Regions from separate parts of the Bradyrhizobium sp. AC87j1 genome, predicted to be linked through region 1. Evidence: predicted binding sites of a transcription regulator. Region 1 holds the regulator's gene; each other region holds the start of a gene.
What was found. The regulator LexA, encoded in region 1, represses DNA repair genes until DNA is damaged. The targets are predictions, from matches to a motif close to TGTTCNNNNTGTGTTCNG.

Region 1 (2,200 bases):
CGCGCGCGAAAGCGGCGCCGACGTCCTGGTCACGACCGGGGGCGCATCGGTCGGCGACCACGATCTGGTCCAGCAGGCGCTGAAGGACGAAGGCATCGCGATGGCGTTCTGGAAGATCGCGATGCGGCCCGGCAAGCCGATGATGCACGGACGCTTAGGGACGATGGGCGTCATCGGCCTGCCCGGCAATCCCGTGTCGTCCTATGTCTGCGCCTTCCTGTTCATGGTGCCGCTGATTCGCGCCCTGTCGGGCCGTTCGGTGATTCATCACCATCGCGAGCGCGTCGTGCTGGGCCGCGATCTCGGCGCCAACGACCAGCGCGAGGATTATCTGCGCGCGCGCCTGGAGCTGCGCGACGACGGCACGCTCGTCGCCCTTCCCGTCAGCCATCAGGACTCCTCTCTGCTTGCGAATCTTGCTGCAGCACAGGTACTTCTCGTGCGCGCACCGTTTGCGCCAAAGGCCGAGGCCGGCAGCCCTTGCGAGGTGCTGCGGCTCCCCGTCTGACCTGCGCGGCCACACGCATTCCGCGCGCTCCGTCTTGTTCACGCTAAATTAAGCAGTTGCGGAACATGTATCGAACATATAGTGTCCGTTCATGATTTGTTTCGAGGATGTAGCGGCTTATCGCTGAATTCATCGTCTCGGAATCGAACGACATCAACCGGGGGACTTTGGTCGAGATGTTAACGCGCAAACAATACGAGCTTCTGCGGTTCATCAGCGAACGCTTGAAGGAAAGCGGCGTGCCGCCGTCCTTCGACGAGATGAAGGATGCACTCGACCTGCGCTCGAAGTCAGGCATCCACCGCCTGATCACCGCGCTCGAAGAGCGCGGCTTCATCCGCCGCCTGCCCAACCGCGCCCGGGCCATCGAAGTGATCAAGCTGCCGGAGCTCCAGGCTGCCGCCGGCAACCGACGCGGCTTCACGCCAAGCGTCATCGAGGGCAATCTCGGCAAGGTGCGCGCGAGCTCCAGCCCGTCCGCAGACGAGGGCGAGCGACCCGTTGCGGTGCCGGTGATGGGCCGAATCGCGGCCGGCACCCCGATCGAGGCATTGCAGACCCGCAGCCACACCATCAGCGTGCCGCCCGACATGCTCGGCTCCGGCGAGCATTACGCGCTCGAAGTGCGCGGCGATTCCATGGTCGAGGCCGGCATCCTCGACGGCGACATGGCGTTGATCCAGCGCAACGAGAGCGCCGATACCGGCGATATCGTGGTGGCGCTGATCGACGACGAGGAAGCCACGCTCAAGCGCTTCCGCCGCCGCGGCGCCTCGATCGCACTGGAGCCCGCCAATGCCGCTTACGAGGTGCGCATCCTGCCGCCAAACCGCGTGAAGATTCAGGGCAAGCTGATCGGGCTTTACCGCAAGTACTGATACCGGAACTACTCATACCGGAAGTAGTCAGCGCCTCGCGCGCGCCTTCGATCGGCATCGCCGATCAGAGATCGGAGCGGATGATGGTCCGCTCCGGCGGGATAGCCCTTCTGGTACTGCACAGATTGTCCGGCCCCTCCTCCTTTCGCGACATCCTCGGTAGGCCGCGCGAAGCAACATCGCTTCGCGGCCTTTCGAGTTCGAGGGAGACAGCCCAAATGCGCCAGATCGTTTGAGCGCAGCCGCAGCGACGCTGGTTGCATCATCATGTCGGCAAGGACACGGCCGTGATCTAGAAAATCCGCAACGACCGCGTACACAGCCGAGCTGACGATACTCGGGCTGGCTGGTTTCGCCGGTCGTTGACGCGCGCCTGCCAAATGCACGGAAGCCGACTTTGTTCCTATCGAATTCGGAAAAGATGGAAAAGATAATGTGATCGGGGCTCGCGGATCCCAGCCGTAGATTTGCCTACAACCAAGCAGACCGTCACGTGCTTCCACTCTGGTAGGGGCCTGCGCCTCCGAAAGAGGTGCGGGTCGCTATCTCTGCATTGAGGAGCACCCGATGTGTGACTACAGCCTGCATGCCGTCGCGACGCGCCCCGCAGAAGTCGGCGAGACGATCGTCACGACAACATTCCGCGGCACCTCGACCCGCGGCTTCGCCTCCGAAGCCGATCTCTCCGTCGCGGTCTGCCTGCTGCCGGGAACGGAGCTCGCTTTCGCCGACAACGTCCGTTACGACAACCGCTGGATCTGGACGCGCACCGTCAACTCCCGCGTCGGCAAGTTCGGCAAGATCGATCCGCACA
Region 2 (2,200 bases), on a different contig from region 1:
ACCACGGCGGCATCGGCGTCGAACGCGCTGAACTCGTCGAGCGCTTCCTGGGTCTTCAGCGTCTTCGGCGTCAGCACGGGAATGCCGAGCTTTCGCGCAGCTTCTTCGACCGGGGTTGGCTGCAAGTGCAGGCCGCGCCGCCCGCCGGGCTTCGGCGCGCGGGTGTAGACGGCGACGATCTCATGGCCATGCGCGACCAGCTCGAGCAGCGTCGGCACGGAGAAATCGGGCGTGCCCATGAAGATCAGGCGGAGGGGCATGACAAGGACTCAGATGCGTTCCCTCCCCCCTGTGGGGGAGGGTTAGGGAGGGGGGTGCCACACGACGCGCTCTCGCGGATTGAGCGCGGACTAGTTCTTCGCCCCAGACAAACCTTTTCCTGGGCTACCCCCCTCCCCCGCCCTCCCCCACAAGGGGGGAGGGAGCAGAGCGGAGTGCTTGGCTACGAAACACTTACTCCGCGCGCTTGGCGGCTTTCTCGAACTTCTTCATCACGCGGTCGCGCTTGAGCTTTGACAGATAATCGACGAACAGGACGCCGTTGAGGTGGTCGATCTCGTGCTGGATGCAGGTGGCATAGAGGCCTTCGGCGTCCTCCTCGTGTACCTTGCCGTCGAGATCGGTGAAGCGCACGCGCACCTTCGCAGGGCGCTCGACCTCCTCGTAATATTCGGGGATCGAGAGGCAGCCTTCCTCGTAGACCGACAGCTCCTCGGACGAGGCGATGATCTCGGGGTTGATGAAGACGCGCGGCAGCGGCGTGGTCTCGCCGTTCTCGTCGCGCTTGGCGAGGTCCATGGTGATCAGCCGCAGCGGCTGCGCGATCTGGATCGCGGCGAGGCCAATGCCGGGCGCGTCATACATGGTCTCGAACATGTCGTCGGCAAGCTTGCGGATCTCGGCCGTAACCTTCTCGATCGGCTTGGAGACCAGACGCAGCTGCCTGTCGGGCAGGATGATGATTTCTCTGAGGGCCATGGCCGCGATTTAAGCCCCATGCCGGATGCGGTCAATGCGGAGAGGAACCCCGTTAACCCCTCGCTAACCATAAAACTTCAGCTTTCGTTAACCATAAAAATTAGGGGGCCGTTAACCGCTCTCGTTCCCTCTTCGTTCGCGGGAGTCCAGCGAATCGGCTAGAAGGGCGGAATGAACGAGATCATTTTCATGCTGGGCGACTGGCCGGTGCGCACCATCGATGCGCTGATCGGCTTCGGCGCCCTCGTCCTCATCCTCCTGGTGGTAATCGCCGTCGTGATCGGCCGCTCGGGCCGGCGCGGCGCGGAACTCGCGATGGCGCATGCGATCCGGGCCGACGAGCTTGAGGAGCGCCTCAGCGAGGTGCTGCGCGCCCAGAGCGAATCCTCTGGGAGGGTCGACGCCATGACCCAGGCGCTGGCCGGACGCCAGGCCGAGATGGCGCGCGCGGTCAACGAGCGGCTCGATTCGGTGACTCATCGCGTCGGCCAATCGATGGAGCACTCGACCCGCAACACCATGGAAAGCCTGCGCGCGCTGCACGAGCGGCTCGGCATCATCGACAGCGCCCACAAGAACCTCACCGATCTCACCACCCAGGTGACGACCCTGCGCGACGTGCTCGCCAACAAGCAGTCGCGCGGCGCCTTCGGCCAGGCGCGGATGGAGGCGATCGTCCAGGACGGCTTGCCGAAGGGCGCCTATGAGTTCCAGTTCACGCTCTCGACCGGCAAGCGGCCGGACTGCGTCGTGTTCCTGCCCGACCAGCGCCCGCTCTGCATCGACGCGAAATTTCCGCTGGAGGCGATGACGGCGCTGCACGACGCCCGCACCGACGAGGAGCGGCGCGTCGCCACGCAGCGGCTGCGCGGCGACGTGATGAAGCATGTCAGCGACATCGCGGAAAAATATCTCGTCACCGGCGAGACCCAGGAGATGGCGCTGATGTTCGTGCCGTCGGAATCGGTCTATGCCGAGATCCACGACGGTTTCGACGACGTGATCCAGAAGGCCTATCGCGCCCGCGTGGTGCTGGTGTCGCCCTCGCTGCTGATGCTCGCGATCCAGGTGATGCAGCAGATCATGAAGGACGCGCGCATGCGCGATGCCGCCGACCAGATCCAGACCGAAGTGATCAAGCTCGGCGACGATCTCGGCCGCCTTCGCGACCGCGTGGTCAAATTGCAGAAACACTTTTCCGATGCGAACGAGGACGTCCGCC
Region 3 (2,200 bases), on a different contig from region 1:
TCGGCTCGAGCTCGCAGGCGACGAGCCGGTCTTGCGGCCGGAGCAGGCCGCGCGCAATCAACGGCGAGCCCGGATATGCCCTAAGCTCACCCTTCGGATTGAAGGCGCGGACGATGTCGAGATAGGGTTGTACGAGCGCCAGGGTCTCGTTCGACAGGCGTGCCTGTATCAGCCGCGCGATGCCGGTCAGCCATTCGCCGCCCCGGCGCGCCTCGTCGCTGTCGAGATCGTAGAGGCCGGCGCCGGCATGGGTGTCGATGACGCGGAACGCCCCCGGCTTGTCCTGCAGATAGGTGATGATGCGCGCCAGCACGATGTGCTTGATGACATCGGCGAAGTTGCCGGCGTGGAAGGCGTGGCGGTAATTCATGGCGAAGAGTTACGACATCGCACGATGAAAGTAACTCCCGTCATTCCGGGGCGGTGCGTAGCACCGAGCCCGGAATCCATTGCACCACCGGGCCGCGCGGGTCGATGGATTCTCAGATGCGCAACTGCGCATCATAGTTCGCGCTTCGCGCGCCCCGGAATGACGGTCTGAGAAGTCGAGCTCAACCGCCCCTGATCGGCGGCATGGTGACCTGATCGCGGCGGCAGGTGCGGCGTTCGATCTCGTCGCAGGCGCGGAATTGCAGGTCCTTGCTGAGGCAGATACGGACCTCGGACAGCCGCGTCCGGTTGCAGGTGACCGAGACGGCGGCATTGCTCAGCCCCGGATTGGCCTTGATGAAGGCCTCTTCGACCTCCGCCGGCGCCACCGTCTTGGCCTGCGACAAATCGAGATATTCGGCCGGGATCTTGATCGCAGCGCGCGCCTTGCGGATCGTCTCGAAATAGCTGCGGCCCTCGAGGCCGGAGCAGGTGCCGTGCTTGTCCCATTCGTTGAAGATCAGGCCCGGCGCCGGCATCAAATCGAGCATCGAGGAAACGATGCTGCGGTTCAGCCGCGGTGCGGGCCGCTGGCAATATTCCGGGAAGCCATTCTCATATTGCGGCCACAGCCCATGCACCACGAAGGCGTAGGGCCGACCGCTGCACTGGATTTGCGAGCGGCCTCCACGCTCGGCCGCCTCCTCGCAGAACGAGGGCGACCACGATAGCGACAGCACATAGAAGTCGAATTCGCCGGGCGCGTTCTGCCGCTTGTCCTGGGCATTTGCGCTGCCGGCGAGCAAGGCCAGTCCGGCGGCAAGGGTCAGGGAGATCACGAGACGGGAAAACAAATGCAATCTGGAATGAAACATGGCGACGCCCCTCAACTAGACTGTGCGAGGAAGCCTAGCAGGCGATGGGAACATTTCAAGAACAAAATTCGGGCGGCCGTCATCCGGTCGCCTGATCGGCCCGAATCAGGGCTTGTTTAGCTAGGGCTTGGCGGCGCGGCAGGCCGGATTATAGGCCCAGTTGCGGTCGAGTCCGACCACGCACCATTCGACGCCGTTGCCATAGCCGGCGAAGCCGCCATCCTCGATGATCGAGAAGTGCACCTTGCGCACCTTGCCATCAGTGAGCATGGCCTCGCCGGTGCAATAGCGGCGCGGAATATTGTCGGACTGCCAGGGCCGGAATGCGGTCTCGCGAACGGCGGAGAAGCCGGTGATCCTCAACGAGGAATTCCAGAACGTGCTTTCCTTTTCCCAGAACTGGGTGGCGATGGTCGGCAGCGCCCGGTCGCAATCGGCGACGGCGCCGTCATAGCGCGGTCCGCTTAGCCAGAAGTTCAGCTCGAGCGGATTGGCGGCCCTGGCCTCACCGAGCGACATCGCTCCGAACATGAGGCCGAGCACGGCGGCATAGCGGAGCAATTTCAGGAAGGGGGCGCGCATGGTCAATCCGGACAGCTAAAGTCTTGCGAAGGTTGGACGGTGCCGCGAAGGCCGGGGGAGGTCAAGTGCAGCGCGGCAACACTTCGCCAGGAGTTGACCACAACTTCGTGGTTGGCAGGGCTTCCGTTCTTTTCACTTCCCTCCCGGCACCGTAAACTGCCCGCCAGCCAATTGGAGTGACGGGAATGCGAATCATTGCGGCCGCGGGTCTTCTCGCCAGCCTGGTTGTCTCGGGTATGACGGCGAGCCAGTCGGCGCGCGCCGACTATGTGCCGCCGTTCAAGGGCAACGACACCGGCGGCATCATCGCCTATTCGATGGCCACCCAGGTCGATGCGCGCCAGGCCGCAGTCGATCACTGCGCGCGCTATGGC
Region 4 (2,200 bases), on a different contig from region 1:
GGCCGCGAGCGGACCGGTTTCCGCTTCGCCGTCACCGACCACGCAAGCCACGATCAAATCAGGATTGTCCAGCGCCGCACCATAGGCGTGCACCAGCGCGTAGCCGAGCTCGCCGCCTTCGTGGATCGAGCCCGGCGTTTCCGGCGCCGCGTGGCTCGGAATGCCGCCGGGAAAGGAGAACTGCCTGAACAGCTTGCGCAATCCGTCCGTGTCGCGCGCGATGTCGGGATAGATCTCGCTGTAGCTGCCTTCCAGATAGGTGTTGGCGACCATGCCCGGCCCGCCATGGCCGGGACCGCAGATATAGAGCACGCTGATATCGAGCGCGCGGATGACGCGGTTGAGATGGGCGTAGATGAAGTTCAGGCCGGGCGTCGTGCCCCAATGGCCGAGCAAGCGCGGCTTGATGTGCTCGGCCCGCAAGGGCTCGCGCAGCAGCGGATTGTCGAGCAGGTAGATTTGCCCGACGGAGAGGTAGTTGGCGGCGCGCCAGTAGCGATCGAGGAGGTCGAGGTTGCTGCTTGCCGCGGCCGACTGTTGTTGATTTGTCATGTTCCTTGACCTTCACCCGGCGATCGTCACCAACATTGTTCCGCGACGATTGATCCCTGGCCGGCATCAAACGAAATCGTTGCGACCGGCGTGTTGCGTGAGGTCAAAGGACCGCGCCCGAAATTTGGGCGGCTACTTTGCATGGGGTTGTTTTCCCATTTTTTGTTTGTGTTCTTGATTTGTTCCGTTGTCGTGCTATCTTGGCTTCATGAGCCCAGCAGCATCCTCTCATGCTCTCAAACACCCGCCGGTCAAGGCACCCTCCGAGCCGGCGGGTGTGGACTCTGACTTTCCAGAACTTGGCGTCGCCATCGACCGCGCGCGCAGGCGAGGGCGGGGCGCACAGTCGAATGCCAGCGGCCGCTATGAGGCCGAGGCGCGCGTCGCTTTCGACGACGGCTGGCAGAGCCTGGAAGAGCTGCCGCCGTTCAAGACCAGTGTCGGCGTCGACACCTCGCGCAAGGTGATCACCCGCAACGACTCCCCCGATATCGGCTTCGATCGCTCGATCAATCCCTATCGCGGCTGTGAGCATGGCTGCGTTTATTGCTTCGCGCGGCCGACCCATGCCTATCTCGGCCTGTCGCCGGGGCTCGACTTCGAGTCAAAACTGTTCGTCAAGCCCGAGGCGCCGGCGCTGCTGGAGAAAGAGCTCGCCGCGACCGGCTATGAGCCCCGGATGATCGCGATCGGCACCAACACCGATCCCTATCAGCCGATCGAGCGCGAGCGCAAAATCATGCGCGGCATCCTCGAGGTTCTCGAGCGTGCCGGCCATCCCGTCGGCATCGTTACCAAGTCGGCGCTGGTGGTGCGCGACATCGACATTCTCGCGCGGATGGCCAAGCGCAACCTCGCCAAGGTCGCGATCTCGGTCACCTCGCTCGATCCGAAGCTCGCGCGCACCATGGAGCCGCGCGCCTCGACGCCGCCGAAGCGGCTGGAGGCGCTGAAGCAGCTGTCGGACGCCGGCATCCCGACCACCGTGATGGTCGCGCCCGTGATCCCCGCGCTGAACGATTCCGAGATCGAGCGCATCCTCGATGCTGCCGCCCATGCCGGCGTCAAGGAAGCCTCCTATGTGCTGCTGCGGCTGCCGCTGGAGGTGCGCGATCTCTTCCGCGAATGGCTGATGGCAAACTATCCCGATCGCTATCGCCACGTCTTCACCCTGATCCGCGACATGCGCGGCGGCCGCGACTACGATGCGAAATGGGGCGAGCGGATGAAGGGCACCGGACCAATGGCCTGGACCATCGGCCGCCGCTTCGAGATCGCCTGCGACAGGCTCGGCCTCAACAAGCGGCGCTCCAAGCTGACGACCGATCACTTTGCCCGGCCGAAGCGGAACGGCGATCAGCTCAGCCTGTTCTGATCGGGAAGTGGAAGAGGCGTCGCATGGTCAAGGAACTTCACTCGCCGGTGCCGCGGCTCACTGTCATCACGCTCGGCGTCAGCGATATCCGCGCCAGCATCGCTTTTTACGACGCGCTCGGTTTTTCGCGCCGGCTAAAGGCGACCGGCGAGGCCGTCGCTTTCTACGATACCGGTGGTCCGGTGCTCGCGCTGTATCCCTGGGATCAGCTCTCGGCCGACGCGGCGTTGCCGGACCAGCCGAGGCCATCGACCTTCCGCGGCATCACGATCG

Region 2: the regulator LexA is predicted to act here: its motif matches at 1,101-1,118, upstream of def (peptide deformylase).
Region 3: the regulator LexA is predicted to act here: its motif matches at 1,291-1,308, upstream of CV770_RS30255 (ribonuclease T2 family protein).
Region 4: the regulator LexA is predicted to act here: its motif matches at 722-739, upstream of CV770_RS14690 (PA0069 family radical SAM protein).

The regions. Positions count from the first base shown of each region.
Region 1 is NZ_PTFE01000005.1:85,898-88,097, reverse strand. Features, by position in the region: gene CV770_RS05170 (molybdopterin molybdotransferase MoeA) at 1-508, shown strand, start outside; gene lexA (transcriptional repressor LexA) at 685-1,386, shown strand; gene CV770_RS05160 (hypothetical protein) at 1,954-2,200, shown strand, end outside.
Region 2 is NZ_PTFE01000186.1:319-2,518, reverse strand. Features, by position in the region: gene fmt (methionyl-tRNA formyltransferase) at 1-260, opposite strand, end outside; gene def (peptide deformylase) at 454-978, opposite strand; gene CV770_RS40250 (DNA recombination protein RmuC) at 1,150-2,200, shown strand, end outside.
Region 3 is NZ_PTFE01000077.1:18,098-20,297, forward strand. Features, by position in the region: gene CV770_RS30250 (23S rRNA (adenine(2030)-N(6))-methyltransferase RlmJ) at 1-370, opposite strand, end outside; gene CV770_RS30255 (ribonuclease T2 family protein) at 552-1,244, opposite strand; gene CV770_RS30260 (hypothetical protein) at 1,365-1,826, opposite strand; gene CV770_RS30265 (hypothetical protein) at 2,012-2,200, shown strand, end outside.
Region 4 is NZ_PTFE01000023.1:53,622-55,821, forward strand. Features, by position in the region: gene CV770_RS14685 (phosphoketolase family protein) at 1-552, opposite strand, end outside; gene CV770_RS14690 (PA0069 family radical SAM protein) at 761-1,927, shown strand; gene CV770_RS14695 (VOC family protein) at 1,951-2,200, shown strand, end outside.